Regions from separate parts of the Streptomyces sp. ActVer genome, predicted to be linked through region 2. Evidence: riboswitches for the same ligand, from Rfam matches in the RefSeq annotation. Region 2 holds a riboswitch; the other holds the start of a gene.
What was found. A riboswitch is a leader RNA that binds a small molecule or an ion and turns the genes downstream of it on or off. The one in region 2 is predicted to bind S-adenosylmethionine.
Positions count from the first base shown of each region.

Region 1: another riboswitch for S-adenosylmethionine. It lies ahead of O3Q52_RS26400 (glutathione S-transferase C-terminal domain-containing protein); the one in region 2 lies ahead of thrC (threonine synthase).

Region 1 is NZ_JAPWHT010000173.1:1,090-14,196, forward strand. Features, by position in the region: partial or broken gene O3Q52_RS26375 (RNA polymerase sigma factor) at 1-882, shown strand, start outside; gene O3Q52_RS26380 (SpoIIE family protein phosphatase) at 968-3,355, opposite strand; gene O3Q52_RS26385 (NtaA/DmoA family FMN-dependent monooxygenase) at 3,462-4,892, opposite strand; gene O3Q52_RS26390 (LLM class flavin-dependent oxidoreductase) at 4,915-6,177, opposite strand; gene O3Q52_RS26395 (putative leader peptide) at 6,253-6,375, opposite strand; SAM riboswitch class IV at 6,660-6,806, shown strand; gene O3Q52_RS26400 (glutathione S-transferase C-terminal domain-containing protein) at 7,018-7,713, shown strand; gene O3Q52_RS26405 (tetratricopeptide repeat protein) at 7,855-11,103, shown strand; gene O3Q52_RS26410 (DUF4394 domain-containing protein) at 11,295-12,155, shown strand; gene O3Q52_RS26415 (C40 family peptidase) at 12,261-13,107, opposite strand, start outside.
Region 2 is NZ_JAPWHT010000125.1:1,588-17,315, forward strand. Features, by position in the region: gene cdgB (diguanylate cyclase CdgB) at 1-1,332, shown strand, start outside; gene O3Q52_RS21510 (carbohydrate-binding protein) at 1,487-2,452, shown strand; gene O3Q52_RS21515 (peptidase inhibitor family I36 protein) at 2,540-2,890, opposite strand; gene O3Q52_RS21520 (1-phosphofructokinase family hexose kinase) at 3,041-3,979, opposite strand; gene nagA (N-acetylglucosamine-6-phosphate deacetylase) at 4,124-5,257, opposite strand; gene O3Q52_RS21530 (ROK family protein) at 5,353-6,333, opposite strand; gene O3Q52_RS21535 (extracellular solute-binding protein) at 6,560-7,777, shown strand; gene O3Q52_RS21540 (DUF3263 domain-containing protein) at 7,945-8,184, shown strand; gene otsB (trehalose-phosphatase) at 8,322-9,176, shown strand; gene O3Q52_RS21550 (trehalose-6-phosphate synthase) at 9,296-10,705, opposite strand; gene O3Q52_RS21555 (glucosyl-3-phosphoglycerate synthase) at 10,952-11,899, opposite strand; SAM riboswitch class I at 12,102-12,259, shown strand; gene thrC (threonine synthase) at 12,277-13,581, shown strand; gene O3Q52_RS21565 (MoaD/ThiS family protein) at 13,742-14,017, shown strand; gene O3Q52_RS21570 (cold-shock protein) at 14,473-14,679, shown strand; gene groL (chaperonin GroEL) at 15,015-15,728, shown strand, end outside.

The DNA of each region.
Region 1 (13,107 bases), on a different contig from region 2:
GTGATCGGCCGGGTCCGCCTCCTCAGCGCCGCACAGGAGGTCGACCTCGCCAAACGGATCGAGGCCGGCCTGTTCGCCGGGCACAGGCTCGAAGAAGAACCAGATCTCGACGCGTCGTTCCGGCGCGAGCTGAAAATCCTCGTCGAGGACGGCCACCGGGCGAAATCCCACCTCATCGAGGCCAACCTCCGCCTGGTCGTGTCCATCGCAAAGCGTTATACGAGACGGGGTCTCACTTTTCTGGACCTGATCCAGGAGGGCAACACAGGTCTGATTCGGGCTGTTGAAAAGTTCGACTACGTCAAGGGTTTCAAGTTCTCGACCTACGCCACCTGGTGGATCAGGCAGGCGCTGACACGGGCCCTGGCCGACCAGAGCCGCACGATCCGCATTCCGGTCCACGCGGTCGAGGTCATCAACAGAATGGCCAGGCTCCGCCGGGAGATGCTTCAGGAACTGGGCGTCGAGCCCACGGTGGGGCAGGTCGCGGAGCGGATGGAGCTGCCCATCTCCAAGGTCATCGAGCTCGACGGGTACACCAAGGACCCGGTCTCGCTGCACCTGCCGCTGGGCGAGGACGGCGGCAGCGAACTCGGCGACGTCATCGAGGACAGCGAGAGCATCTCCCCCTTCGACGCGGTGACGTTCCTCCTGCTCAAGGACACCATCCAGGAGATCCTCGCCCATATGACCCCGCGCGAGGCAGGCATCATCACCCTGCGGTACGGGCTCCTCGACGGGCAGGCGAAGACCCTGGAGGAGATCGGCCAGGTCTACGGGGTCACCCGCGAGCGCATCCGCCAGATCGAGTCCAAGACGATGTCGAAGCTGCGCCATCCCTCCCGCTCACAGGCTCTGCGCGACTACGTGGGCCTCGACTGAGCCGAGCCGGTTCCTGAGTTCTTGAGTCCTGTATTTCTTGAGTCCTGACTTCTTGACTCTTGAGTCCTGCAGTCCGGTCCGGTTCTCACTGGACCGGCAGTGCCTGCTCCGCCCAGATGGTCTTTCCGGTGCCGCTCGGCCGGGTGCCCCAGCGGTCGGTGAGCTGTGCGACGAGCAGCAGGCCCCGGCCGCCCTCGTCGAAGGTGCGGGCCCGGCGCAGATGGGGCGAGGTGCTGCTGGCGTCGGAGACCTCGCAGATGAGCGCACGGTCGCGGATGAGCCTGAGCTGGATCGGGGAGCCGCCGTAGCGGATGGCGTTGGTGACCAGCTCGCTCACGACGAGTTCGGTGACGAAGGCGGCCTCGTCGAGCCCCCAGCGGGTCAGCTGCTCGGTGGCGTACTGCCGGGCCGTGGCGACCAGCGCCGGATCGGACTCCAGGTCCCAGACGGCCACCTGGTCGGTGTCCAGGGCGCGGGTACGGGCCAGGAGCAGCGCCACGTCGTCGGCCGGGCGCTGCGGGAGCAGGGCCTTGAGGACGTTGTCGCAGGTGTCCTCAAGATTCCGGGCCGGGGCGGCCAGGGCGGTGCAGAGGGCGGCGGTGCCCACGTCCACGTCGACATCGCGGGCCTCAACGAGACCGTCCGTGTAGAGGGCGAGTACGGCGCCTTCGGGCACGTCCAGCTCGGTGGCCTCGAACGGGAGGCCGCCGACGCCGAGCATCGGTCCCGCGGTGACCTCGACGACCTTCACCGTTCCGTCCGGGAGCAGCACGACGGGCGGCGGGTGACCGGCGGAGGCGATGGTGCAGCGGCGGGACACCGGGTCGTACACCGCGTACAGGCAGGTGGCGCCGATCTCGCCGATCATCGCGCTCTCGTCGGCCGCGAGGTGACCGACCAGGTCGTCCAGGTGTGTGAGCAGTTCGTCCGGCGGCAGGTCGACATCGGCGAGGGTCCAGACCGCCGTACGGAGCCGGCCCATGGTGACGGAGGCGTGCAGGCCGTGTCCGACGACGTCTCCGACGACCAGCGCCACCCTGGTCCCGGACAGCGGGATCACGTCGAACCAGTCGCCGCCCACTCCTGCCTGCGACAGCGCCGGAAGGTAGCGGGAGGCGAACTCGACGGCCGCCTGCACCGCCATCACCTGGGGCAGCAGGCTGCGCTGGAGGGCCAGCGCGGTGGTGCGCTCGCGAGTGTAGCGGCGGGCGTTGTCGACGCAGACGGCCGCCCGGCTGGACAGTTCCTCGGCCAGCGACACGTCGTCCAGGTCGAAGGCGTCGGGATGCTCGGGGGTGAGGATCCGTACGAAAACGGCCACGCCCAGTGTCGTGCCGCGTGCCACCAGCGGTACGGCCATCAGCGACAGCTCGTGGTCCTCGCCCTCGCGCAGCTTGGCGGAGCGGGCGCCGTGCCCGGCGAACCAGGTGCCGAGGCCGCTGTCGCCGCTCCGGGTGAGCACCGGCTCGCCGGTGGCCAGGGCGCGGGCGGGCGGGGAGAAGGCCGGGTAGATGTCGGCGGCACCCAGGTCGATGGCCGCCTCCGGCACACCGGGGGTGTCGGAGTGGTGGGCGACCCTGCGCAGCTCCACGCCGCCCTCCACCGGCCCCGTCGCGGGTTCCTCGCCCCGGAGCACGGAGTCCAGCAGGTCGACGCCGGCGAAGTCGGCGAGGCGGGGCACGGCCAGTTCGGCGAGTTCACGGGCGGTCTGGATCACGTCGAGCTTGGTGCCGATGGAGCCGGCGGCCTCGTTCAGCAGGGCCAGCCGCTGTCTCGCCCAGTACTGCTCGCTGCTGTCGAACCCGGCCAGCGCGGTGCCCAGCACCTCTCCGGCCCGGTCCCGCACCGGCCACATCTCGAAGCTCCAGGCGTGCATGCGGCGGCCGGACGGCGAGCGGGTCCAGCTCTCGTAGTGGACCGGCTGCCCGGTCTCCGCGACGATCTCCAGATGGCGCAGGAAGCCGCGACTGTGCTCGGCGTTCTCCACGGTGTCGGGGAAGTACCGGTGCCGGAACGCCCTCTCGGGCTGCCCCATGACCTGGCACGCGAAGTCGTTCATCCGCAGGTAGCGCTGCCCGGTATCGAAGATCGACATGGACATCGACGCCTGCTCGAAGGCCAGCTCGCCCAGGCCCCGCCCGTCCGCGTCCGGCGTCGCGGTGACGACGAACCCCGGACTCCGCCCCTCCCCGCCCAGCAGCGGACACATCCGCAGCGCCAGCTCCAGCCGCCGCCCGTCCTTGTGGCGCACGGCCACGACAGTGTCGCCGTGTGTCAGCAGAGCCCGCCGGACCGCCGCGGGCTCCCCCGCCACCAGCTCCGACGCCGGCCGCCCGGTCACGTCCTCGGCCGTGTACCCCGTCAGCAGCCGCGCGCCCTCGCTCCAGCCCGTGACATTGCCGCTTGCGTCGACCACCGCCATGGCGTCACCGGCCGTGGCCGCCGGTCCTCCGTCGCGCGGCAATGTCACCATGTGTACAAGAATCGTCCCCTTCGGCATCCGTATCAAGCCAGGTGACCGGTTTCAGCCCCCACTCTGTGGTCTCGCGCTTACACGACCGGGGCGACCACCCGTACGTTCACGAAGCCACCCGCTCACCCCGCTCACCGATGTCGTCGGCGGCGTCGACATCGGCATCGGCATCGGCATCGGCACTGGTACGGGAATCGGGATGGGCCAGGCCCAGGTGGTCACGCAGGGTCGTGCCCTCGTACTCCGTGCGGAACACTCCGCGCTCCTGGAGCAGCGGGACCACCGTGTCGGCGAAGGCGTCGAGGCCGCCGGGGGTGATGTGCGGGACGAGGATGAAGCCCTCGCTCGCGTCGGCCTGGACGAAGTCGTCGATGGTGGCCGCGATCGTGGCCGGGGAGCCGACGAAGGCCTGGCGGTTGCCGGCCTCGATGACCAGGTCGCGGATGGACCAGTTGTTGGCGGCCGCGCGCTCCCGCCACTCCCGGGCGGTGGCCAGCGGGTCGCGGTACATCCGGACCTGGGCCCGGCCGCGCGCGATGGTGTGCTCGCCGAGGTCGGGGTCGATGTCGGGCAGCGGGCCGTCAGGGTCGTACGCGGACAGGTCGCGGTTCCAGACGAACTCCAGGTGCTTGATGGCGGTCGCCCCGCTGACCTGCTGCCGGCGCACCTCGCGGGCCAGTTCCTCCGCCTCGGCGTCCGTGTCGCCGAGGACGAAGGTCGCGGCGGGCAGGATCAGCAACTGGTCGGGCGTACGGCCGTAGCGGGCCAGGCGTCCCTTGACGTCCGAGTAGAACGCCTGGCCCTCCTTGAGGGTGGCGTACCGGCTGAAGATCGCGTCGGCGCCTGCGGCGGCGAACTCCCGGCCCTCCTCGGAGTCGCCTGCCTGGAAGATCACCGGGCGGCCCTGCGGGGAGCGCGGAACGTTGAACTGCCCCTCGATGTCGAAGTGTTGGCCCTGGTGGACGAAGGCGCCGGCCTTCGCGTCGCGCAGGAAGGTGCCGGTGTCCTGGTCGGCGACGATCTCGTCGCCGCGCCAGGAGTCGAAGAGTTCGTTCGCGGTGGCCAGGAACTCCTTGGCCCGGGAGTAGCGCTCTTCCTGCGGGAGGAAACCGCCGCGGCGGAAGTTCTCGCCGGTGAAGGCGTCCCAGGAGGTGACGACGTTCCAGGCGGCGCGCCCGTCCGAGAGGTGGTCGAGGCTGGCGAACTGGCGGGCCACCTCGTAGGGCTCGTTGAAGGTGGAGTTGATGGTGCCGGTCAGGCCGAGGTGCTGGGTGACGGCGGCCAGCGCGGTGAGGACGGTGAAGGTGTCGGGGCGGCCGACGACGTCCAAGTCGTAGATCCTTCCGCCCTGTTCGCGCAGTCGCAGCCCTTCGGCGAGGAACAGGAAGTCGAACTTGGCGCGCTCGGCGGTCCGCGCGAAGTGCGCGAAGGAGCTGAACTCGATGTGACTGCCGGCCTCCGGGTCGCTCCAGACGGTGGTGTTGTTGACGCCGGGAAAGTGGGCGGCCAGGTGGATCTGCTTCAGCGGCTTGCTCATGGTCGTGCGGTCTCCGTCCGGCTCAGGCGGTGGCGTTGGCAGCGGCGTTGGCGGCAGCAGCGCCGCTGGCGTTGGCGGCGTAGCGGTTGGCCGGGCGGGCGAGCCCGAGCAGTCCACGCAGGGTGTCGGCCTCGTAGGCGCGGCGGAAGGCACCCCGGCGCTGGAGTTCGGGGACCAGTCCCTGGGTGACGGCGGGCAGGTCGTGGCCGAGGACGGCGGGGCGCAGCCGGAAGCCGCTCAGCCCTGCCGACCACAACTCCTGGAGCAAGTCGGCGAGTTGGGCAGGTGTACCGGTGAAGACGCGGGCGTCGCTGGTGAACGGCTCTCCCGCGAGGGCGTCGAGACGGTCCCTGCGGGCGGCCGCGGCGGCGGGTTCGTCGTCGAGGAGGACCACCAGGTCGCCGAAGACGTGCAGGGGTTGGTCGGCACGGCCCGCGAGGGCCTGCTCGGCACGGATCTCGGCGACGATCGCGCGGGCCTGGTCGGTGTCGTGCGGGGTGACGTAGCCGATGTCGGTGGCGCGGGCCACCAGCCGGTACGGGACGGTCTGGTGGGCGAGGGCGCTGACGACGGGCTGGCCCTGGGGCGGACGCGGGGTGATGGAGGGGCCCTTGACGCTGAAGTGCCTGCCCTCGAAGTCGATGTAGTGGAGCTTGTCGCGGTCGACGAAGCGGCCGGTGGCCACGTCCCGGATCTCGGCGTCGTCCTCCCAGCTGTCCCAGAGTCTGCGCACGACCTCGACGTAGTCGGCCGTCTCGTCGAAGAGTTCGGTCACCACGTCCTGGGTGGCCGGGCTGTCGTAGGCGTCCAGGCGGGGCAGCGTACGGCGGCCGAAGTGCGCCGCCTCGTTCTGGCGTGCCGTCAACTGCACCCGCAGGCCCGCCCGGCCGGAGCTCACATAGTCGAGGGTGGCGATGGCCTTGGAGATGTGGAACGGCTCCGTGTGCGTGGCCACCACGGTCGGCACCAGACCTATGTGGCGGGTCAACGGGGCGACCCGGGCGGCGACGAGAACGGCGTCGAGCCGGCCGCGGACCTGGTCGGTCCGCCCGTCCGGCTCGATGAAGTGCGACGACTGCAGTCCGAGGCCGTCCTCGAAGGTCACGAAGTCGAGGAGACCCCGCTCGGCCTCGGCGACGAGGTCGGCCCAGTACCCGGCGGTGAACAGTTCCCGGGGCCGGGCTACCGGATCGCGCCAGGCGGCGGGATGCCAGCCGGCGCCGTCGAGCGCCACGGCGAGGTGCAGATGCGCGGAAGAGGGCAGGGCAGAAGGTGCTGAGGACACGAGAGGTGTGCCTTCCTGATCGACCGTACGGGAAAGCCGGCCCTCACCGGAGGGCGCGGCCGCGTGGGATTCGGGTCAGGAGCAACAGAGCGCGCCGGCAACGCGCAGCAGGTCGATGTGCGGCCGGGAGTAGAGGCGTACGCGATGGAGCGGGGCGGCCTTCGGGACGCTGCGGCGGGACACGGCTCGCGCTGGCACGTGCGTCACCTCCGCCCTTCCGGCTCGGCGGACCGGGGGTCCGGCCGACCTCGCAATAACGGGCCCTCGATCGGGCACCGCCTCGTCGTCAACGAGCACAACAGTACGGCCGCGCCTTTTCTTCCGGCCGGCGGGAGTTCCAGTTCCTTCGGTTACCGGGAGTTCCTGTCAGGAGGCTTCTCATCACCCGGTGCGAAGCCGGTCCCGTGGTCCGGCGGCAGGATGCCCAGCTGCTGAGACGCCGTCTTGACGGTCCCGCGGAGCGCATCAACACTGGCGGAGACGGTCACGATTGCCAGCGCCCGTCGTGCGGGAACTCCCCCGTTCGTGCGGTCATCGGCCCCGGCCCGCTGGCAGGCAACCCTTCCACCGCGACGGGGTGCCCCGGGTGACGACCGGGTTCCGCCGGAGCGGCGGGGCAAGCGTGGTCTCGCGTCTCGCGAGCCCCGACGGCAGGACCGGTGGGAATTTGTCCAGGAACGGCTTGACGAGGCGCCTGCACATCGACTTGTCGCGTGTCTCCAGCGCCTACTGATCCGCTACGCGTCCGACCGATCCGGACCTGTACGGCAGCGCAGTCACTCCGTTCCGCCACTGGCGCCCACGAGGCGGCCAGGGCCTCCGCGTTCCCCCTGGAGAGTCATGCCCGAGACAGTTTCCCGCGGTTCCAGCAGCACTGACACCTTCACGACGGCGGCCTCCCGCCCGAGCGCCTCCCGCTCGTCCGGCTGCGGTACGGCCGCCGGTGGCACGTCCGTCCCCGTTCCGGCCACCCGTCCGCACCGCATTCGCGGCCGTATCGGCGTCGGTCTCGCGGGCGGCTTCTACCCGGCGCCGCACCGCTATCAGCTGTATCTGTCCGAGGCCTGTCCCTACTCGGGGCGCGTGGCGGTCGTCCTCGACCTGCTCGGCCTCAAGGGCGCGCTCACCACCACGGTCCTGAAGCTCCCCGCCGAGACACCCGATGCCTTCGCGTCGCTGCGCGGCGCCTACGAGGCGACCTGGCACCACTACGACGGCCCGCTCACCGCGCCCGCGCTGTGCGACCGCTGGAGCGGACGCGTCGTCAGCAACCACACGCCCGACATCCTCCGCGACCTCGCGGGCCTCCTCGCCGACGGGGCATGCGAGTCCGCACTGGATCGGCTCGACCGGCAACTCGCCTGCCAGCCCTATGTGTTGGGCGACGAGCTCGGCACCGCGGACCGGGACCTCTGGGTGACACTCACCCACCTCGACCACTTCGACGCGGCCGGCACCCTCGCTCCGTACCGCCACATCGAGGAGTACGTACACCGCCTCGGCGATCACCCGGACCTCTCCGCCGACGAACGCTGAGCGCAGAACCCTCAGCACCGACGCACGGGCCGGTGTGACAACTGTGCGGCAGTGGGCCTGAATACGCCTTCCGGATATGCCGATAACGGGGATAGAGAAAGGGAATAGTGAGGGAGTTGTAAAACTGGGGGCGGGGAGCGGATGCGCATTCAGGTACTCGGGCCGGTCTGCGCCTGGCGGGACGGCACCCGCCTCGACCTCGGTTCGCCCCAGCGCCGCGCGGTACTCGCCCTGCTCGCCGTGTCCCGTGGACAGCAACTGCCGTTCTTCGGGCTCGCGGACGCGCTGTGGGGCGAGCGCCCGCCGGCGACCGCGCCGAACGTCGTCCAGACCCACATCAAGCACCTGCGCCACCTGCTGGAGCCGGACCGGCCACCACGCGCCCGCAGCGTGCTGCTCCCCCGGCTCGGCGACGGCTACGCGCTGCGCGTCCCGTACGACGCCATCGATCTGCTGCGCTTCAGGGACCTGGTCGCCGGGGCGGTGACCGTACGACGGGACGGGCGGCGCGGCGGCCAGGAGCGGGCCGCCGCGCTGCTGACCGACGCACTCGGGCTGTGGCAGCAACCGCCCCTCGCGGACCTGCCCTTCCTCTCCGCACACCCGGTGGTCGTCGCGCTGGCGGAGGAACGCCGTGGGGCGGTCGCCCAGTACGGCGAGGCCATGATCGCGGCGGGCCGGAGCGCCGACGCACTGCCCGTCCTGGAGGAGACCGCGGTCGCGCAGCCGCTGGACGAGGACGCCCAGGCCAGGCTCATCCGGGCGTACGAGGCTGTCGGGCGACGTGACCAGGCGGTCGCCGTCTACCGGCGGAGCCGTCGCCGGCTGGCCGACGAACTCGGCGTCGACCCCGGCCCGGCGCTGGCCGAGGCCTATGCCGCCCTGCTGCGCCGCCGCACCCGGCCTTCTGCTCCCGACGCCCGGCACGCTCCGGCCCGCGACACCGCCGACGGCCCTGGCACGGCAGGCGCCGCCGAGTTGCCCGCGCAGGTGCCCGCCCACCTACCCCCGTACCCGACTTCGGCACACCGATTACCCGCGCAACTCCCCGCGGACGTACCCGGCTTCGCGGGCCGTGACCCGGAACTGTCCGCGCTGGACCGGCTGCTGGCCGCGGCGGCGGACAGTCCGACGGCAGGTGCCGTCTCGGTCGTCTCCGGCACGGCCGGGGTGGGAAAGACCGCGCTCACCGTCCACTGGGCGCACCGCACGCGGCACCGGTTCCCCGACGGCCAGCTCTACGTCAACCTGCGCGGCTACGACCCGGACCGCCCCATGCCGCCCGGCGACGCCCTCACCCGGTTCCTCACCGTCCTCGGGGTCCCCGGTGACGCGATCCCGCTCGACGTCGACGACCGCGCGAGCCGGTTCCGGACCGAACTGGCCGACCGGCGAGTGCTGTTGGTCCTCGACAACGCCCTGTCCGAGGAGCAGGTCCGCCCGCTGCTTCCCGGCTCGCCGGCCTGCGCGGTCGTGGTCACCAGCCGGGACAGCCTCGCAGGACTGGTGGCCCTGCACGGCGCCCGCCGCATCGGTCTGGGCCCGCTCCCGCCGCCCGACGCCCTCGCCCTGCTCCGCACGCTCGTCGGTGCGCGCGTCGACACCGAGCCGGGACCGGCGGCCGCCCTGGCCGAACAGTGCGCACGCCTCCCGCTGGCGCTCCGGGTCGCGGCCGAACTCGCCGTCGCCCACCCGTCGTCGCGGCTGGCGGACCTCGTGGCGGAGCTGGCCGACCAGCAGCGGCGGCTGGACCTCCTGGACGCGGGCGGCGACCGGCGCGCGGCGGTGGAGGCGGTGTTCTCCTGGTCCTACGAGCGACTCCCCGCCCCGGCCGCCCGCACCTTCCGCCTGCTGAGCCTGCACCCGGGACCGGAGGCGGACGCCCATGCGGTCGCGGCGCTGATCGGCGAAGCGCCGGGCGAGGAGCCGACCCAAGTGCCGGGCGCCACGCAGGAAGAGAGACCCGAGCGCGTGCCGGGCGCCTTGTCGGGCCAGGTGCGACTTCACACATCGGATCACATGCCAGGCCGAACGTCGGCCCACGCGTCGGATGCCGTACCGGGCGACGAGCGCGCGGGTGCCGGTGGGAACCCCGCCCAAGCCGCCGGAACGCTGGCCCTGCTGGCCCGGGCCCATCTCCTGGAGCCCGTCCGGCCGGGCCGGTTCGGCACGCACGACCTCCTGCGTGCCTACGCGTACCGCCTGACCCGTACGCATGACTCCGAGGCCGAACGGCAGGCCGCGCTGGTCCGTCTCTTCGACCACTACCTCGGCACGGCCGCGGCGGCCATGGACACGCTCTACCCGGCCGAGCGGCACCACAGGCCCGCGATCGCACCCTCCGTCCACGTCTCGTCCGCCGTCGGTGACGCGGCCGCGGCACGGGCCTGGCTGGACGCCGAGCGGCCGACGCTGGCCGCCGTCTGCGCGGTGGCCGCGGACCGTGGCAGTCCCCGGCACGCCGTCCGCCTGGCCGCTCTTCTCTTCCGCCACCTCGACTCCGGTCACCACACCGTGGCGCTGGAGATCCACCGCCACGCCCTGCGGGCCGCCGAGACGCTCGGTGACCTGGCCGGACAGGCCCACGCACTGACTAACCTCGGGGTCGTGCACTGGCGGCTCGCCGACGCGGGATCGGCCGAGGACCATCTCGTACGGGCCCTCGAACTGCACCTCCGGACGGGCGACCGCGCCGGGCGGGCGAGAACCCTGTCCAACCTCGGCAACGTCCACTGGCGTCTCGGCAGCCTCCGCGACGCGGCGCACGACCATCAACAGGCCCTCGCCCTCTACCGGGAGACCGACGACCAGGTGGGCCAGGCGCGCACGCTCACGAACCTCGGCAATGTGTGTCTGCGGCTGGGCGAGTACGAGCAGGCGGCCGACCACCAGCGGCAGGCGCTCGCCCTGCACGATCTGACCGGAGACCGGATCGGCCGCGCCCGCACCCTCTCCCACCTCGGCAACGCCCTTCTGCGGCTGGGCCGTTCGGAGTCCGCGGCCGAATGCCAGGAGCAGGCCCTCACGCTCTTCCGGCAGTTGGGGCACCACGGCGGCGAGGCGTACGCGCTGTCCGGTCTGGGCGACATCCGGCTGGGGCAGGGCGAGTTCGAGGCCGCGCTCACCTGTCAGCGGCGAGCCCTCGAACTGTTCCGTGAGAACGGGGAGGGCTACGGCGAGGCGTCGGCGCTCAACGGCCTGGCCGAGGCCCTGCACGGCAGCGGCCGTCACGACGAGGCGCTCGACCACCACTCCACCGCGGCGACGGTCGCGTCCGTCACCGGTGAACACGACCAGTTGGCACGGGCGCACGCGGGCGCCGAGCGCGCCCGCCGGGCCCTGGGGCCGCGGGTGACAGCCACCGCGTCGTCGACCACATCGGGCCCGTGAACCCGCGGAGCCCCTCCGTTCAACCGTCCAGCCGTTCAACCACCGTCCAGTGGATGTCCAGTCCTGCCCCATAGCTTGCCGTCGCCGCCTGTCGATCCGGCCTGGCGGACCAGGCGGCAATACCTCTGCCCCAGTACGCGCTCGCGCTCACATCCACGCTCAAGCTCACGCCGACCGAGAGGGAAGAAGCGATGAAAGCAGGGCTCAGGAAGAAGATGGCCACGGCGGTCGCGGCCGCGTCCGCCATGGCGGCACTCGTCGTGGCGACCCCGGGCACCAGCCACGCGGCGACACCCAGCCTGCCGGCGTTCGGCATCTCGGCCGACGGCAGGCTGATGGCGTATTTCACCACCGACAGACCCGACGTGCTCAACTGGTTCAGGGTCATCAACGGGCTCGTCGGCGACACCGCGGTCATCGGGATCGACTTCCGCGTACAGAACGGTCTGATGTACGCCGTCGGCAACCAGGGCGGCGTCTACACGGTCAAGACCCCGCCCGCCGTCCCGGACGTGCAGGTCACCAAGGTCTCGCAGCTCAGCGTCCCGTTGCAGGGCACGAACTTCGGTGTCGACTTCAACCCCGCGGCCGACCGGCTCCGGATCATCAGCGACACCGGTCAGAACCTGGCGCACAACCTCGCCAACAGCAGCACCGCCACGAACACCCCGCTGACCACGGACGGGGCGACGACCCGCGGCGTCACCGGCGCCGCCTACACCAACAACGACCTCAACTCGGCCACCGCGACCACGCTGTTCGACATCAACACGACCTCGGACCAGGTCGTCATCCAGTCACCGCCCGCCAACGGCCTGCTGGTCGCGACCGGTTCGCTCGGCTTCGACGCCGGTGCCAACGCGGGCTTCGACATCTTCAGCGACCTGAGCGCGGGCAAGACCATCTCGAACACGGCCTTCGCCGCCCTCACCCCGGCCGGTGCCTCGACGACGACGCTCTACACCGTCGACGTACTCACCGGAGCCACGACCGACGTGTACCCGTTCCCGATACCCATCACCGACATCGCCGTCGCGCTCGACGCGGGCTGACCCGACCGCGGACCGGCCGTCTCCGTCACGAGACGATCAGGGGCCGTATCGGTCGGCGCCTCGCGCGCGTTCCGATACGGCCTCCGGGTCAGGTACGGCTCCGGGTCAGGCAGGCCGGATCACGCTGTGGATCGCCGGCTCGCCGGCCCAGTGGATCGACTCCTCGCGGATGGCCGCCCCCGGGCTCGGCGCGTGGACCATCATGCCGTTGCCGCTGTAGATGCCGACGTGGCCGACGTGTCCGTGGAAGAGGACCAGGTCGCCGAGACGGATGTCGGAGAGGGGGACCGCCATACCGGCGGTCGCCTGATCGTTCACGGTACGCGGGAGTGCGACCCCGGCCGCTTTCCAGGCCGCCTGGGTGAGGCTTGAGCAGTCGTACGAGCCCGGCCCCATCGCTCCCCAGACACAGGGCTTGCCGATCTGCTCACGGGCGAAGTCGACGGCTGTCGCGGCCTTCCCGCCGTATCCGGGGGTCGGTCCGGCGTATCCCGGGGTCGACCCACCGCTGTATGCCGAGGTCGCAACGCCGTAGCCGGGGGTCGGAGTGCCGTACCCCGGGTTCGCGGCGCCGTCCGAACCGATGGGCAGGCCCGTGCCGATCGGCGTACGGGTGTCGATGGGCGGAGCCATACCGAACGACAGGTCCGGGCCCATGGGCAGATCCATGCCGATCGACGGAGCCGGAGCGATTGACGGAGCGACTGCCGGAGTCGGGGCCGGAGCAGCGGGCAGCCCCATGCCGAACGTCAGGTCCGGGCCGCCCAGGGCGTCGACGGCCGGTTCCATGCCGAAACCGGCCGACAGCGGCTGCGCCTGCGGCTGCCACCATTCGGCCTCGGCCTGGCGGTAGCCCTGCCCCTCGGTGGTGGCCCAGACGGTCTCCGCCGGAGGGGGTTCGATGGCCGCCACCGGCGCGCTCCGCCGGGCGGTGTGCGCGGAGAGCAGCTCA
Region 2 (15,728 bases):
TGGTACACCGACGGGCCCGCACCGCGCTTCGAGGACGAGTGGCACCCCGCCGACCGCCTCTTCGCGCCCATGTACACCCCGGGAGTCCCCGGCGGCTCCTGCGGCGAACTGATCGGCGTCCTGTCCGTGGACCGGCCGCGCAACGGCCGGCACCCCGGCGCGTGGGGCCGCGAGGCCCTGCAGATGTACGCGTTCCAGGCCGCCATCGCCATCAGCAACGCGCGTCTACGAGCCAACATGCAGCGCGCGCTCGTCCGCCTGGAGCGGGAGCAGCAGGCGCTGCGCGCCAGTGAAGAGAGCTTCCGGCAGGCCTTCGAGTACGCCCCGTCCGGCATGGCGATCGCCGAGATGGGCGGCGACCAGCACGGCCGGATCCTGCGCACGAACGACGCCCTGTGCCGCCTCCTGGGCCGCCCCGCCTCCTCGATGCGCCGCTACTCCTTCTCCGACCTCGTCCACCCCGAGGACATCGGCACCCTGCTGCGGACCTCCGCCGAGGGCGGGCGGGCCGAACTCAGACTCTGTCGCCGCGACGGCACGTACCTCTGGGTGTCGCTGCGCAACAGCGTGGTCGCGGACGCCGCCGACGGGCCGCGGTTCCTGCTCACCCACGTCGAGGACATCGAGGACCGCAAGCGCCGCGAGCTGCAGCTCGCCCACCGGGCCTCGCACGACTCGCTCACCGGCCTGCCCAACTCCGCGGAGCTGCGCTCCCGGCTCGGCGCCAGGCTGTGCGCACGCCCCGCGGCGATCGAGCCCGGCGTGGTCGACACGATCGACGCCGCGTACGGGCACGGGCCGGCCGACCACGCCGCGGTCGGTGTGTACGACGCGAACGGGCACGGCTTCGACTACCGGCCGGGCCCCGAGGCGTTCGACGCCTACGACCACCATGTGCACACCGTCGCCCCGGAGGGGGAGCGGGACGACGGGACGAAGGGGCTCGCGGTCCTCTTCTGCGACCTGGACGGCTTCAAGTCGATCAACGACCGCTTCGGGCACAACGCCGGCGACGCGGTGCTCATCGAGGTCGCCCGGCGGCTCGGCGGCGCCGTGCGTGACGGGGACACGGTCGCGCGGCTCGGCGGCGACGAGTTCGTGGTGCTCGCCGACGGTCTCGGCCGCGCCGACGCGCAGGACCTCGCGGTACGCCTGCGGAACGAGATCATCCAGCCCATCAGGGTCGACGGCCGGGCGATGCGAGTCGGTGCCAGCTTCGGTATCGGGTGGGCACACTGCGGCATGACGGCGGACGAGGTGTTGCAGTCCGCCGACGAGCGGATGTACATAGAGAAACGGTCTCGTCCCAGAGCGCACAGGCGTGCGGGCTGATCCCCAGGTCAGCGATGCGATGCGAGCTGAGTCACCCGTTTGGGGCAGCCGATGGGGGTCCCCCCGGTCGAGTGAATTCGAGATTGGGGGAGGGTAGGCTCGCCTTTCGATCCCCCGTACCGCATCTGAACCGCACCCGCTAGGAGACCTAGGGATGACGCCCGGCAACAACGGCGCGAGCACGCCCGAGGACGACGACCCGTTCGGCTATCTGTACGCCGACGGGCAGGCCGCCGGAGCCCAGCCGCCGAGCGGCGGGGGTGGCTACGGCTACCCCGGCTCGGTCAACAGGGTGCGGCCGGTCGGCGAGCGCCAGTACGGCCAGTCCGCCGCACCGACCGCCCCCACCGCGCAGTACGGGCAGGTGCCCCAGCAGCAGGGGACGTACGGCCAGCCGAACGCGAACCACTCGGGGCCCGAGGCCTTCACCGGCGGCGAGCCCACCACGTACCAGCCGATGCCCGACCAGGGTCATGGCCACGGCGGTGGCGGCCGGGGCCGCGGTCCCAATACCAAGGGCCTGCTGATCGGCGCCGTCGCCGTCGTGGCGGCCGTCGTGATCGGCATCGGCATCGCGATGCTCGGCGGCGACTCGGACGACGACAAGGGCGGCGAGGCGTCGGGCTCGACCCCGTCGGCCGGCGACAGCGCCGAGCCGAGCAAGGAGGCGTCGAAGCCGGCCGCGGACCCGGCGGACCTGCCGGAGATCGACGCGAAGGCCCTGAAGCTGGGCCCCGGCGTGTCGACCGCGTCGGACATCAAGGGAGCCGAGGCCGCGGGCGGTATCTATGTGGCGGGCTTCAACCAGGTCGGCGCGTCGGTCACCTGGAACATGAACGACATCCCCAAGAGCGGCAAGTACACGCTGTTCGTCAACTACGGCGTGCCCGGCAAGGACGCCGACGCCACTCTCACGATCAACGGCCAGGCGCAGAGCCGCCCGCTCAACCTGGCGAACTTCTCCAAGGCCGCCGAGGGTGACTACGAGAAGGGCTGGACGGAGACGTGGGCCAACATCCAGCTGAACAAGGGCACCAACGTCATCGGGCTTTCCTGTGAGACGGGAAACCAGTGCGATGTCAATCTGGATCAGCTGCGGCTTGAGAGCGGCTGGAAGTAGGGGCCGAAGCGCGGTGCTCCGCCCGGTCACGGGCGAAGCACCGTCGATGTACTCCAGGAGCGGCCCTCGATACGAGGGCTCGCGGCACTATTGCGCGTAGACCGCGATTGAGTTGACGGCACCGGGGTTGTCCGCGTAGGTGTGCGGCTTCAGTGTGGCCAGCTTGGTGCCCTGCTGGCAGCCAGTGGTGGCGTTCCAGAGTTCCACACGGTAGTTCGTCTGGTTCGAGACGGACCGGTTGATCCGGTTGAGGGCGTAGCAGCCGGGTGTCAGAGAGTTGACCTTCCTCTCACCGGTCCTGTTCTTCCCCGACCATCCGCACGCATACCCTTGCGGGCAGGTGTTCGGATCGGCCGCCGCGGCCGGCGTGGCGAGCGTGCCGCCCAGCAGCAGTCCGGCCACAGCCGTCATCGTCAGACCAGCTCTGATCATGCCCATGACATATTTCCTTTTTCTTGATCGACAGACTTTCGAAGGTTAACGCAGGGCCTGCAGTTGCGCGCGTGAATAATGTGACGTGAGATCAGACACGCGACATGGCCGAGCACTTGGCGGAAGAAACCTAAAGCGACGAAGTTTTCGAGCTGTTCACCGCGTCTCGACCTGACGCTGGAAAAGGTCAACGGTCACGTGGTTCACCAGTTCCTCGTACGCCGACCGGTCGAACTCCCCCGCCACCGGCGCCAGTACGGTCGCCGCGGACAAGGCGACCGCCCGGGAAAGCCGCTCCGGCCAGGGCAGCCGCTCCACCAGACCCGACAGCAGCCCCGCCACCACGGAGTCACCCGCACCCGTGGGATTGCCGCGTACGGCCCGCGGCGGAGCGGCACGCCAGTCCCCGTCCGGCGTACGGGCCAGCAGCCCCTCCGCCCCCAGCGACGCCACGACCGAGTGCGCCCCGCGTCGGCGAGCGTCCCGGGTGGCCTGCGAAGGGTCGTGCGAGCCGGTCAGCTCGGCCAGTTCGTCCGTGTTCGGCTTCACGATGTCGGGCCGTGCGGCGATTCCCCGCCGCAACGGCTCCCCGCTCGTGTCGAGCAGCACCGGAACCGCCAACGCCCGAGCGGTGCGCACGAGTTGGGTATACGCCCCGACCGGCACCCCGGGAGGCAGACTGCCGCACAGGGCCACCGCCGAACAGGAGCGCAGCAGAACCTCGTACGCCTCCTGGAAGGCGGACCACTCGGCGGGGGTGATCTCCGGTCCTGGTTCGTTGAGTTGAGTCGTGTCACCGGTCGCCGTGTCGGCCACCGCGATCGTGCGGCGGGTCGAGCCGCTCACCGGGACCAGCGCGTCGACGACATCAGGCGTGTCCACGAGCTGTTCCCGCATGGCCCGCCCGGTGGCGCCGCCCACGAAGCCCGTCACGGTCACCTCGTGGCCGAGGGCCGCGAGCACCCGGGCCACGTTCAGGCCCTTTCCGCCGGGCCGCTCGATCACCTCGGTGACGCGGTGCGAGGTGTGCGGTCGCAGCCCCCGTACGCGATAGGTGATGTCGAGAGCGGTGTTCAGCGTGACCGTGAGGATCACCTGGGCCGGCCTCCCTCGAAGAGATTCGTCAAGTAGACGCGTGGAACGCGCTTGCCGGTTGTTCCGGAGGCCCGATCATGCCAAAGGGAACGGCGGTCGGCCCAGTCCCGAGGGTCGACCGCCGTACGGCAACACGGGTGTGAATCACCCCAGTTGGGGATCCACCACCCATTCGCCCCGGCGCATCACGCCCTTGAGCTCGAAGTCGGCGTCCAGTACCACCAGGTCCGCGTCCTTGCCCGGCTCCAGCGAGCCCACCCGGTCGTACAGGCCCAGTGACCTGGCCGGATTGGCCGCGATGGCCGCGACGACGTCCTCGATCGGCAGCCGGTCGACGGTCACCGCCCGCTTGAAGGCCCGGTCCAGCGTGAGCGTGGAGCCCGCGATCGAACCGCCCTCCACGAGCCGCGCCACACCCTCGCTGACCTCGACCTCCAGGGGGCCGAGCATGTACCGCCCGTCGCCGAAGCCCGCCGCGTCCATCGCGTCCGTGATGAACGCCACTCGGTCGCCGCCCGCGTGATGGAACGCCAGCTGGAGGGAGGCCGGGTGGAGATGCACGCCGTCGTTGATCAGCTCGACCGTGATCCGCTCGTCCTCAAGGAGGGCGGCGATCGGGCCGGGGGAGCGGTGCCCGAGCGTGGGCATCGCGTTGAAGAGGTGCGTCGCCACGGTCGCGCCCGCGTCGATCGCCTCCACCGTCTGCTCGTACGTCGCGTCCGTGTGGCCGATCGCCGCGATGACGCCGTGCTCGGCGAGGAGGCGTACGGAGTCGATGCCGCCCGGCAGTTCCGTGGCGAGCGTGACCATGCTGGCCCGGCCGCGGGCCGCGTCGATCAGCTTGCGGACCTCCGCCGGGTCCGGGTCGCGCAGCAGCTCCTCGGAGTGGGCGCCCTTGCGGCACGGGGAGATGAACGGGCCCTCGAAGTGGATGCCCGCCAGGTCGCCCTGCTCGGCCAGCTCGGAGAGGAGTCCGGCGCGCTGGGCGAGACCGTCCATGTCGCCGGTGACGGTGGAGGCGACGAGGGTCGTCGTGCCGTGCAGACGGTGGGTGCGGATGCCCTTGAGGATCTCCTCGACCGTGCCCGAGGTGAAGGAGGCTCCGCCGCCGCCGTGGTTGTGCATGTCGACGAAGCCGGGGACCAGCCAGTGACCTGTCAGGTCGATGCGGGGTGCGTTGTCGGGAGCGCTCCCGGAGATCCGCGTGCCCTCGACGATCACGCGGCCGCCGGTCACCGTCCCGGTGGGAAGTACGACGTTGGCACCGGCGATGACCACTACGTGCGGGTCGGTGGGGGCTGGTCGCGCCCGCGCGGCGGAGCCGCAAATGTCACTGCCCCGCGCCCCTGAAGGGGCGATGCGCTCAGTGGTCATCAGGTGGTTACCTCCGAAGCGGGGTTGGAAGGGGAAGGGGTGCCCAGCAGGTCCCAGGCCAGGAGGCCCGCGCCCAGGCAGCCGGCCGTGTCCCCCAGTGCGGCGGGGACGATGGACGGGAGTTTCTGGAAGGTGACGCGTCGCTCGACCGCGGCTCGTAGCGGTGTGAACAAGGTTTCCCCGGCCTCGGCGAGACCGCCACCGATGATCAGGGTTCGCGGGTCCAGCAGGGTGAGCGCGGTGACGAGCCCGTCGGCCAGCGCGTCCACGGCTTCCTGCCAGACCACCAGGGCCCGCGGGTCCCCGGACCCGACGGCCTTCGCGCAGTCCACTGAGTCCGCCTCCGGGTCGCCGGACGCCTCGGCCCAGGCCTCGCTGACCGCCGCGGCGGACGCGAACCGCTCCAGACAGCCGCGCTGGCCGCACGGGCAGGGGGTACCGCCGGGGCGTACGACGATGTGGCCGATCTCGCCCGCGAAGCCGTGCGCGCCCGCCTCAACTCGGCCGTCGATGCCGATCGCGCCCGCGATGCCGGTGCCGAGCGGCACGAACAGGAACCGGTCCGCGCCCTGGCCCGCGCCGATCCGGCCCTCCGCGAGCCCGCCGGTGCGCACGTCGTGGCCGAGGGCGACCGGGATCCCGTCCAGCCGCCGGCTGAGCAGGTCCCGCAGGGGTACGTCGCGCCAGCCGAGGTTGGCCGAGTACGCGGCGATGCCGCGGTCGGCGTCCACGATGCCGGGCACGGCGACCCCGACGGCTGCCGCGGGCTCGCCGAAGTGGCGCTCGCCGTGCGCGCGCAGGTCGGCGGCGAAGGCGAGGATCGACTCGACGACGGAGTCCGGACCGTGCTCCCGGCCCGTGGCGCGACGGGCCCGGTGCAGCACGGGGGGAGTCCCCCCGGAGGGCGCGGCGTCGACCGCCCCCAGGAGGGCGGCCTTCATCCCGGTGCCGCCCACGTCTAGGGCGATGACATGTCTCACGGGTACAGTGTCGCCCCTTACCCCGTGAGAGGTCTAGTCCACTCACGTGGTGTAGACCTTAGAGCGAAATTGCGAATCGAAAGCATGAGATCGCACGTGTGAACGAGCCGTGCGGGCGGGCCGGGTGAACCGGCCGTGTGAATCGGCAGTGCGGGACGAGAAGGTTGGGGCGGCAGCGGTGCAGCGGCGAGTGACAGGTCTGATCGCGGTGGTGTCCGCGCTGGGCATGACGGCGGCCCTCGGCGGCTGTGGCGGTTCCTCCGGGTCCGGGGACGTCACGCTGCGACTGGTGGCGGCCGACTACGGCGACTCCAAGGCGAACAGCTCCCAGAAGTACTGGGACGAACTGACCAAGGCGTACGAGGCGAAGAACCCCGGGGTCAAGGTCGAGGTGAGCGTCTACTCGTGGAACGAGGTGGACGCCAAGGTCAAGAAGATGGTCGCCGACGGTGACGCACCCGACATGGCGCAGATCGGCGCGTACGCCGACTACGCCGCGAAGGGGCAGCTCTACAAGGCCGATGACCTGCTCTCCATCAACACCCAGGCCGACTTCGTGAGCCGGCTCACCGAGGCCGGCGAGATAGACCGGACGCAGTACGGCATGCCGTTCGCCTCCTCGACCCGCCTGCTCTTCTACAACAAGAAGCTCTTCAGCGACGCGGGCCTCACCCCGCCGCAGAGCTGGAGCCAGCTCGCGTCCGACGCCGAGGTCCTCAAGTCGCGTGGCGTGAAGTACCCGTACGCGCTGCCGCTGGGGCCCGAGGAGGCGCAGGCCGAGACGATGATGTGGCTGCTGAGCGGCGGCGACGGCTACACCGACACGGTCGGGTCGTACGGCATCGACTCCAAGCAGAACGTCGAGACCTTCACCTGGCTCAAGGAGAAACTGGTCGAGAAGGGGCTCACCGGACCCGTCGCGCCCGCGAATCTCAACCGTGCGGAGGCCTTTGCGGCGTTCGCGCGCGGCGAGGTCGGGATGCTGAACGGTCACCCCACGCTGATGCAGGCCGCCGCGGCGAAGGGCGTGAAGTTCGGCATGGTGCCGATGCCCGGGATCAACGGGCGGTCCAAGGCGACGATGGGCGTCGCCGACTGGATGATGGCGTTCAAGCAGCCCGGGCATGCCGAGCAGGTCGGGAACTTCCTCGACTACGTCTACAGCGAGAAGAACGTGCTCAGGTTCTCTCACGAGTACGACCTGCTGCCGGTGACCACGTCGGCGTCCGAGGCGATGTCCGCGGACAAGTCCGACGCGGATCTCGTCGGTTTCCTCGACGAGTTGCCCAATGCCGAGTTGTATCCCGTGGCCAAGACGTCCTGGGCGTCCGTCAGCGCGGACATCAAGCAGCAGATAGGCAAGGCCGTGGGCCCGAAGGGCAGTCCGGCGGCGATCCTGGGGCAGCTGCAGAGGGCTGCTGCCGCGGAGGAGAGCGCGTCTTAGCTCCGCTGGTTGATCTGGTTGATCTGGTTGATCTGGTTGGTCTGGGTTGTTGGTCGGGTGCGGGCCGGTGAGGGCTGGTCGCGCCGTTACCCGCGCCCCTAAAAGACTGCGCCGTTCCCCGCGCCCCTGTCGGGGCGCCTTTGCCGGGCTCCGCTAGCGTGCTGGGCATGGAAGACGTGGAGCTGACACCCCAGGAGCTTGCCGTTCTCGCGTTGGAGCGGCGGGGGTGGGCGACTCCGGGGGCCAAGGAGCGGGCGATACGCGAAGAACTGGGGCTGGCGCCCGTCCGCTACTACCAGCTCCTGAACGCCCTCCTGGACGCGCCGCGGGCCCTGGCCCACGACCCGGTGACGATCAACCGCTTGCGCCGGGTGAGGGATGTGCGCAGGACCGAGAGGGAGCAGTAACCCAGCCCACCCACCGGTACTCCAGCCCCTCCGGCGTCTGAGGAGCGGGGGTTCGGGAGCTGGCCCCCGAGTAAGGGACGGGAATGGGTAGGGGCGGCGGGGGCGAAAGACTTGGTGCCCGCGGATAAGGTCGCAGCATGGCCAGTCACCCCGAGTCATCGTCGATGCCGACCCCCGTGACCCCGGCGGGCCGAGACGGCCTCGAAGCCATCATCGCGCGGCCCGACAGGGCAGTCCTCGCCTTCGACTTCGACGGCACCCTCGCCCCGATCGTCCCGGACCCCGAACAGGCCCGCGCCCACCCGGACGCCGTACCCGCCCTGGCGGCACTCGCCCCGAAGGTCGCCTCCGTCGCCGTCGTCACCGGAAGGCCGGCCGGCGTGGCCGTACGCCACGGCGGCTTCGCCGGAGTCCCGGGCCTGGAGCACCTCGTCGTGCTCGGCCACTACGGGGCGGAACGCTGGGACGCCGTCACCGGCACGGTCCAGGCCCCCGCCCCCCATCCCGGCGTCGCCGAGGCCCGCGCCGAACTCCCCGGGTTCCTGGACGCCATCGGCGCCTGGCAGGGCACCTGGATCGAGGAGAAGGGCAGGGCGGTCGCGGTCCACACCCGCCGCGCCCAGGACCCCCAGGCCGCCTTCGAGGCCCTCCGCGAACCCCTCGCCGAGCTCGCCGCCCGCCACGGCCTGATCGTCGAACCGGGAAGAATGGTGCTGGAACTGCGCCCGGCGGGCATGGACAAGGGCGTCGCCCTCGGCGAGTACGTACGCGACGTCGGAGCCGAGTCGGTCATGTACTGCGGCGACGACCTCGGCGACCTCCCCGCCTTCGCCGCCGTCGAAAAACTCCGCTCCGACGGCACCCCCGGCCTCCTCGTCTGCAGCGGCAGCAACGAGGTGACAGAACTGTCCGACCGGGCGGACCTGGTGGTGGACGGCCCGGAGGGAGTGGTACGCCTACTGGCTGCCCTGGCAACTGAGCTAGCGCACTAAGGGGCGCGGGGAACGGCGCAGTCTTTTAGGGGCGCGGGGCGGTGACATTTGCGGCTCCGCCGCGGGGCGCGACCAGCCCCCACGCACCCGCACGGTCCGAACAACCCCGCGCCGGCGAGCTACGAGTCCAGCGCCTGAAGCTGGTCCAAGAACCACTGCGCCGGAGGCAAGGCGGTCGCGGCCACAGCCAACCGCTTCGTCCTCTCGGCCCGCTCACCCGCCGGCATGGTCAACGCCTCGTGCAACGCCCGGGCCGTGCCCGAAACGTCGTACGGATTCACCACGACCGCATCCTCGCCCAACTCCTCGTACGCCCCCGCCTCCCGCGAAAGCACCAGCACGCACCCGTCGTCCGACACGACCGGCACCTCCTTGGCGACGAGGTTCATGCCGTCCCGGATGGGGTTGACGAGGGCCACGTCCGCCAGCCGGTAGGAGGCAAGGGAACGGGCGAAGTCGTCCTTGAGGTTGAGCAGGATCGGGGTCCAACCGGGCGTCCCGTACAGGGAGTTGATCTCGTCCGCGACCCTCTGCACCTCGGCCGTGTAGTCGCGGTAGACCGCGAGGTCCTGCCGCGACGGGTACGCGAACGCCACGTGCACCACCCGCTCGCGCCACTCCGGCCGCTCCTCCAGCAGCTCCCGGAACGCCAGCAGTCCGCGCACGATGTTCTTGGACAGCTCGGTCCGGTCGACCCGCACGATCGCCTTACGGGCGCTGCCGTCGGGAGCCGTGCCGATCTGCTCGCGCAGTACCGCCAGCCGTTCGTCCACGTCCGGCCGGTGCGAGCGCTCGCGCAGGAAGTCCGCGTCCGCCCCGAGACCGTGCACCCCGATCCGCGTACCGGAGGGGATCCCGGGACCCAGGACGGCGTGACAGCAGTCCGTGAACGCGTCCGCCCACCGCTGGGTGAGGAACGCGGCCCGGTCCGCGCCGAGGATTCCGCCGAGCACCTTCGCCGCGATGTCGTCCGGCAGCAGCCGGAAGTAGTCCGGCGGAGCCCACGGCGTGTGCGAGAAGTGCCCGATCCGCAGGTCGGGGCGGAGTTCGCGGAGCATCCGCGGGACGAGGACCAGGTGGTAGTCCTGCACGAGGACGGCCGAGCCCTCCGCCGCCTCCTCGGCCAGCGCCTCGGCGAAGGCGTGGTTGTACGTCTCGTAGGCCGCCCACTGGCGCCGGAACTCCTTGTCGAAGACCGGCTCCAGCGGAGTCTGGTAGAGCAGGTGGTTGACGAACCACAGCACGGAGTTGGCGATGTCGTTGTACGCGGCGGCGTGGGTGTCGGCGTCGATGTCCAGCATCCGTACGCCGTCTTCGCCCACGCCGCGTCGTACGGCCTCGCGGTCGCCGTCGCCGAGGGCCGAGCACACCCACAGGGCGCCCGCGTCCGGGCCGATCGCGGAGAGGCCGGAGACCAGGCCGCCTCCGCCGCGCTTGGCCGTGAGCGTGCCGGTCTCGTCCTGGGTGTACGAGACCGGGCCGCGATTGGAGGCGACCAGGATGTTGTGGGTGCCGCGGGTGGAGACCATGACACGAAATCTAGCCCCCGCTGTAAACGCTCAAACGTTCCCACTCGCCGTGGGGGCGGGGTTGTCGGTTGGCTGCGGGCCGGTGGGGGCTGATCGCGCAGTTCCCCGCGCCCCTTCAAGGGGCGCGGGGAACTGCGCAGTCTTTTGGCTTTTAAGGGGCGCGGGGCGGTGACATTTGCGGCTCCGCCGCGGGGCGCGACCAGCCCTCACGGCGCCGCACACAACAACGGCGCACCCCGCGGAGCGCTACGCCGCCTTGCGTTCCACGTACTCCTCGATCTCCGCCATCGGCGGCCTCTCCTCCATGTCCACCGAGTACGTGCGCGGCTCGAAGCCGTTTTCGCCTCGTTCGAACTGGGTGAGCGAGGGGCGGATCATGTGGCCGCGGGCCAGGCGGAGCTGGGCGGTGCGGTAGATCGCGGCGGACATGCGGCCCAGGGCCTGGCCGTCCTGGTGGCGGTGTCTGCGGACGCCGACGTCGACCTGGGCCAGGGCGTCCAGGCCCACCAGATGCAGCGCGTCGACCAGCATGCCCAGCTCGACGCCGTACCCGACGGGGAACGGGAGCTGTTCGAGGAGGGAGCGGCGGGCCGCGTACTCCCCGCCCAGCGGCTGGACGAAGCCGGCCAGCTGCGGCCAGTGCATGTTGAGGAGCGGGCGGGCCATGAGCTCGGTGACCCGACCCCCCTGACCTGCCGCGGAGCCCAGCGGGCGGTCGTACATCGCCTTGACGAGATCCACGCCCGGTTCGGTGAGGAGCGGGCCGACGATCCCGGAGACGAAGTCCGCCGAGAACTCCTTCAGGTCCGCGTCGACGAAGGCGACGATGTCCCCGCTGGTGACGAGCAGCGAGCGCCAGAGCACCTCGCCCTTGCCGGGGACGGCGGGGATTCGGGGCAGGATCTCGTCCCGGTGCACGACGCGGGCGCCCGCCTCGGCGGCGACCTCGGAGGTGCGGTCCGTCGAACCCGAGTCGATCACCACTATCTCGTCGACGAGCGGCACCTTCCTGGTCATCAGCTCACGGCGGATGATCGCGACGATCTCGCCGACGGTCTCCTCCTCGTTGAGCGCGGGCAGTACGACACTCACCGTGGAGCCGGTGGCACGCTTCGCGGCGATGAGATTCTTGAGCGGGCGGTCCTCTACGGACCAGGAGCGCGTGCTCAGCCAGCGCTCGACGTCTTCCAGCACGTGCGGCTCTCCCTTGCGTTCATTGGGATGCGTGTGCCCGGCGCGAGGCACTGTCGGGTGCGTCACTGTCATCTCGCGGTTCGGACGGCTCTCTCCACCATCCAGGCCTTCGGTTACAGTCTTGAACAACGCTGATGACCATCGCATGTCGGGGGTCGTTGCGTGCACAACCAAAACCAGAGCCAGAACCACAACTGAATACCGCTCATCCAGAGGGGCAGAGGGATACGGCCCGTTGAAGCCCCGGCAACCCTCCAGCCGGTCTCGTCCTGATCATCGTCGATCAGCGCAGCGAGGCTCCCGGCTCGGGAAGGTGCCAAATCCGTCTCACGGCGAAGTGCGTCGTGAGGAAGATGAGGAGAAAGGGCCTCGCCTCCATGGCTGCGCAGACAGTTGCAAGCACCACGAACTCCACCCCCGCCGCGAACTCCGTCGACCTCGGACCGGCCGCCGCGCTTTCCTGCCGTGAATGCGGCCACCGCGTCCCGCTCGGTCCGGTCTTCGCCTGCGAGGAGTGTTTCGGCCCGCTGGAGATCGCGTACGACTTCTCGGCCTACGACGCCGAAGAGCTCCGCAAGCGGATCGAGGCGGGCCCCGCGAACATCTGGCGGTACGCGCCGCTGCTGCCCGTCCCGGCGGACGTGGCCGACAAGCCGAACATCAACCCCGGCTGGACCAAGCTCGTCCAGGCCGACAACCTCGCGCGCGAGCTGGGTGTCGACGCCGGCAAGCTCTTCGTGAAGGACGACTCCGGGAACCCGACGCACTCCTTCAAGGACCGTGTCGTCGCCCAGGCGCTGGAGGCCGCGCGTGCCTTCGGCTTCACCACCCTCTCCTGCTCCTCCACCGGCAACCTCGCCGGCGCGGTGGGCGCCGCCGCCGCGCGCGCCGGCTTCCGGTCCTGCGTGTTCATCCCGCACGACCTGGAGCAGGGCAAGGTCGTCATGGCCGCGGTCTACGGCGGCGAGCTCGTCGGCATCGAGGGCAACTACGACGACGTGAACCGTTTCTGCTCCGAGCTGATCGGCGACCCGGCCGGCGAGGGCTGGGGCTTCGTCAACGTCAACCTGCGGCCGTACTACGCGGAGGGCTCCAAGACCCTGGCGTACGAGATCTGTGAGCAGCTCGGCTGGCAGCTGCCCGACCAGCTCGTCGTGCCCATCGCCTCGGGCTCGCAGCTCACGAAGATCGACAAGGGTCTGCAGGAGCTGATCAAGCTCGGGCTCGTCGAGGACAAGCCGTACAAGATCTTCGGTGCGCAGGCCGAGGGCTGTTCGCCGGTGTCCGTGGCGTACAAGGCCGGGCACGACGTCGTACGGCCGCAGAAGCCGAACACGATCGCGAAGTCGCTCGCGATCGGAAACCCGGCGGATGGTCCTTACGTTCTCGATATCGCCCGGCGTACGGGTGGGGCCGTGGAGGACGTGAACGACGAGCAGGTGGTCGACGCGATCAAGTTGCTGGCGCGTACGGAGGGGATCTTTGCGGAGACCGCCGGTGGTGTGACGGTGGGGGTGGCGAAGAAGCTGATCGAGAACGGTCTGCTGGATCCGAGTCTGACCACTGTTGTGCTCAACACCGGGGACGGTCTGAAGACCTTGGACGCGGTTGCTTCCGACACGGGGCTGACCGCGACGATCCGGCCGAACCTGGATTCCTTCCGTGAGGCTGGGCTCGGCTAGTCGTTGTTCCTTCGCTGCGGGCCGGCGGGGGCTGGTCGCGCAGTTCCCCGCGCCCCCTAAAGACAAAGACCGCGCAGTTCCCCGCGCCCCCAGAAGTCAAAGACCGCGCAGTTCCCCGCGCCCCTGACGGGGCCGCCCACTCCGACGGAGGTCTAACCCCATGAGCGTCAACGTTCGTATCCCCACCATCCTGCGCACCTATACGGGCGGCAAGGCCGAGGTTTCTGCTGAGGGTGGGACTCTTGGTGCGGTCATCGCCGATCTGGAGAAGAACCATGCCGGGATCGCCGCCCGGGTCCTGGACGACCAGGGGCAGCTGCGGCGGTTCGTCAACGTGTACGTGAACGACGACGACGTCCGCTTCGAGCAGGGGCTGGAGACGGCGACGCCGGACGGGGCCGGGGTGTCGATCATTCCCGCCGTCGCCGGCGGCTGACCGTCGGGAGCCGCGCCGAGGGCTGATCATTACCTTCGGTAACGGCCGTCACCGAGAGTTCATCGAATTGCCCCCTCCGTGAGAGAAGCGGAAGGGGCAATTCTGTATGGTTGAGCGCGGTACAGTTGGGGAACCTGCTTCGATCCGCACGCCGGGCGCATTGAGATCCCGCCCGAAGCCCGACAAGAAGTAGCCAAAGTGCCCCGCCTTTTTGAGCCTTTTATGGCATTCATGGGGCCCGACTTGCCCTGAATCTTCGTGAATTCTTCACATATTCCCGATCGGTCGTGCCCGGAATTCTCGTCGGATTGACCTGTTGCAGACGGCAGTTGGACGGATACATTCAGCCGCGGTCGACGCGTTCCGGCGCACACCCCCAACCGTTGGGGGGTGAGGTCTGACCCGGATCCGCGAAGTGCGGGTCTGTGCAAGGGCCAGTAATAGGGGAGTTAGGCATGGCTCAGGGCACCGTCAAATGGTTCAACGCGGAGAAGGGGTACGGCTTCATCGCGGTCGACGGTGGTGCGGATGTTTTCGTCCACTACAGCGCGATTCAGATGGACGGCTACCGCACCCTGGAAGAGGGTCAGCGGGTCGATTTTGAGATCTCGCAAGGCCAGAAGGGGCCGCAGGCGGACATGGTCCGACTGGCGACCGGCTGAAGCACGCGCCGACTTACTGCAGCGACGTTCTTCTTCCGAAGGGCTCGTACCCCACGGGGTGCGGGCCCTTCGGCACGCCCGCACCCCGTACGCGCCGTCCGTGCGCTCTCTTCCCACCTGCTCCCACCTGCGGATCATCCTGAGCCGCTTGCACTCGCATGGGTCGAGTGCTAATCATTGGCGTTAGCACTCTGAAGGTGAGAGTGATAACGAGGACCGGGTCGGTGAGGCCCGCAGGCCGGGTGGGGCAAGGAACCACGAGGTCGGCAGGCCGTCCGTCGCGGGCGCGGGCGCGGTCCTGGAGATTCCACCCCAGTCCGGGAGGACCACTTCACATGGCCAAGATCATCGCGTTCGACGAGGAGGCACGGCGCGGTCTCGAGCGCGGGATGAACCAGCTCGCCGACGCCGTCAAGGTCACCCTTGGTCCCAAGGGTCGCAACGTCGTCCTCGAGAAGAAGTGGGGCGCCCCCACGATCACCAACGATGGTGTTTCCATCGCCAAGGAGATCGAGCTCGAGGACCCGTACGAGAAGATCGGCGCTGAGCTGGTCAAGGAAGTCGCCAAGAAGACGGACGACGTCGCCGGTGACGGTACGACCACCGCGACCGTTCTGGCGCAGGCGCTGGTCCGCGAGGGCCTTCGCAACGTCGCCGCCGGCGCCAACCCGATGGCTCTCAAGCGCGGTATCGAGAAGGCCGTCGAGGCCGTCTCCGGTGCCCTGCTGGAGCAGGCGAAGGATGTCGAGACCAAGGAGCAGATCGCTTCGACGGCCTCCATCTCCGCCGCCGACACCCAGATCGGCGAGCTCATCGCCGAGGCGATGGACAAGGTCGGCAAGGAAGGCGTCATCACGGTCGAGGAGTCCCAGACCTTCGGTCTGGAGCTCGAGCTCACCGAGGGTATGCGCTTCGACAAGGGCTACATCTCGGCGTACTTCGCCACCGACATGGAGCGTATGGAGGCCGTCCTCGACGACCCCTACATCCTGATCGCGAACTCGAAGATCGCCAACGTCAAGGACCTGCTCCCGCTCCTGGAGAAGGTC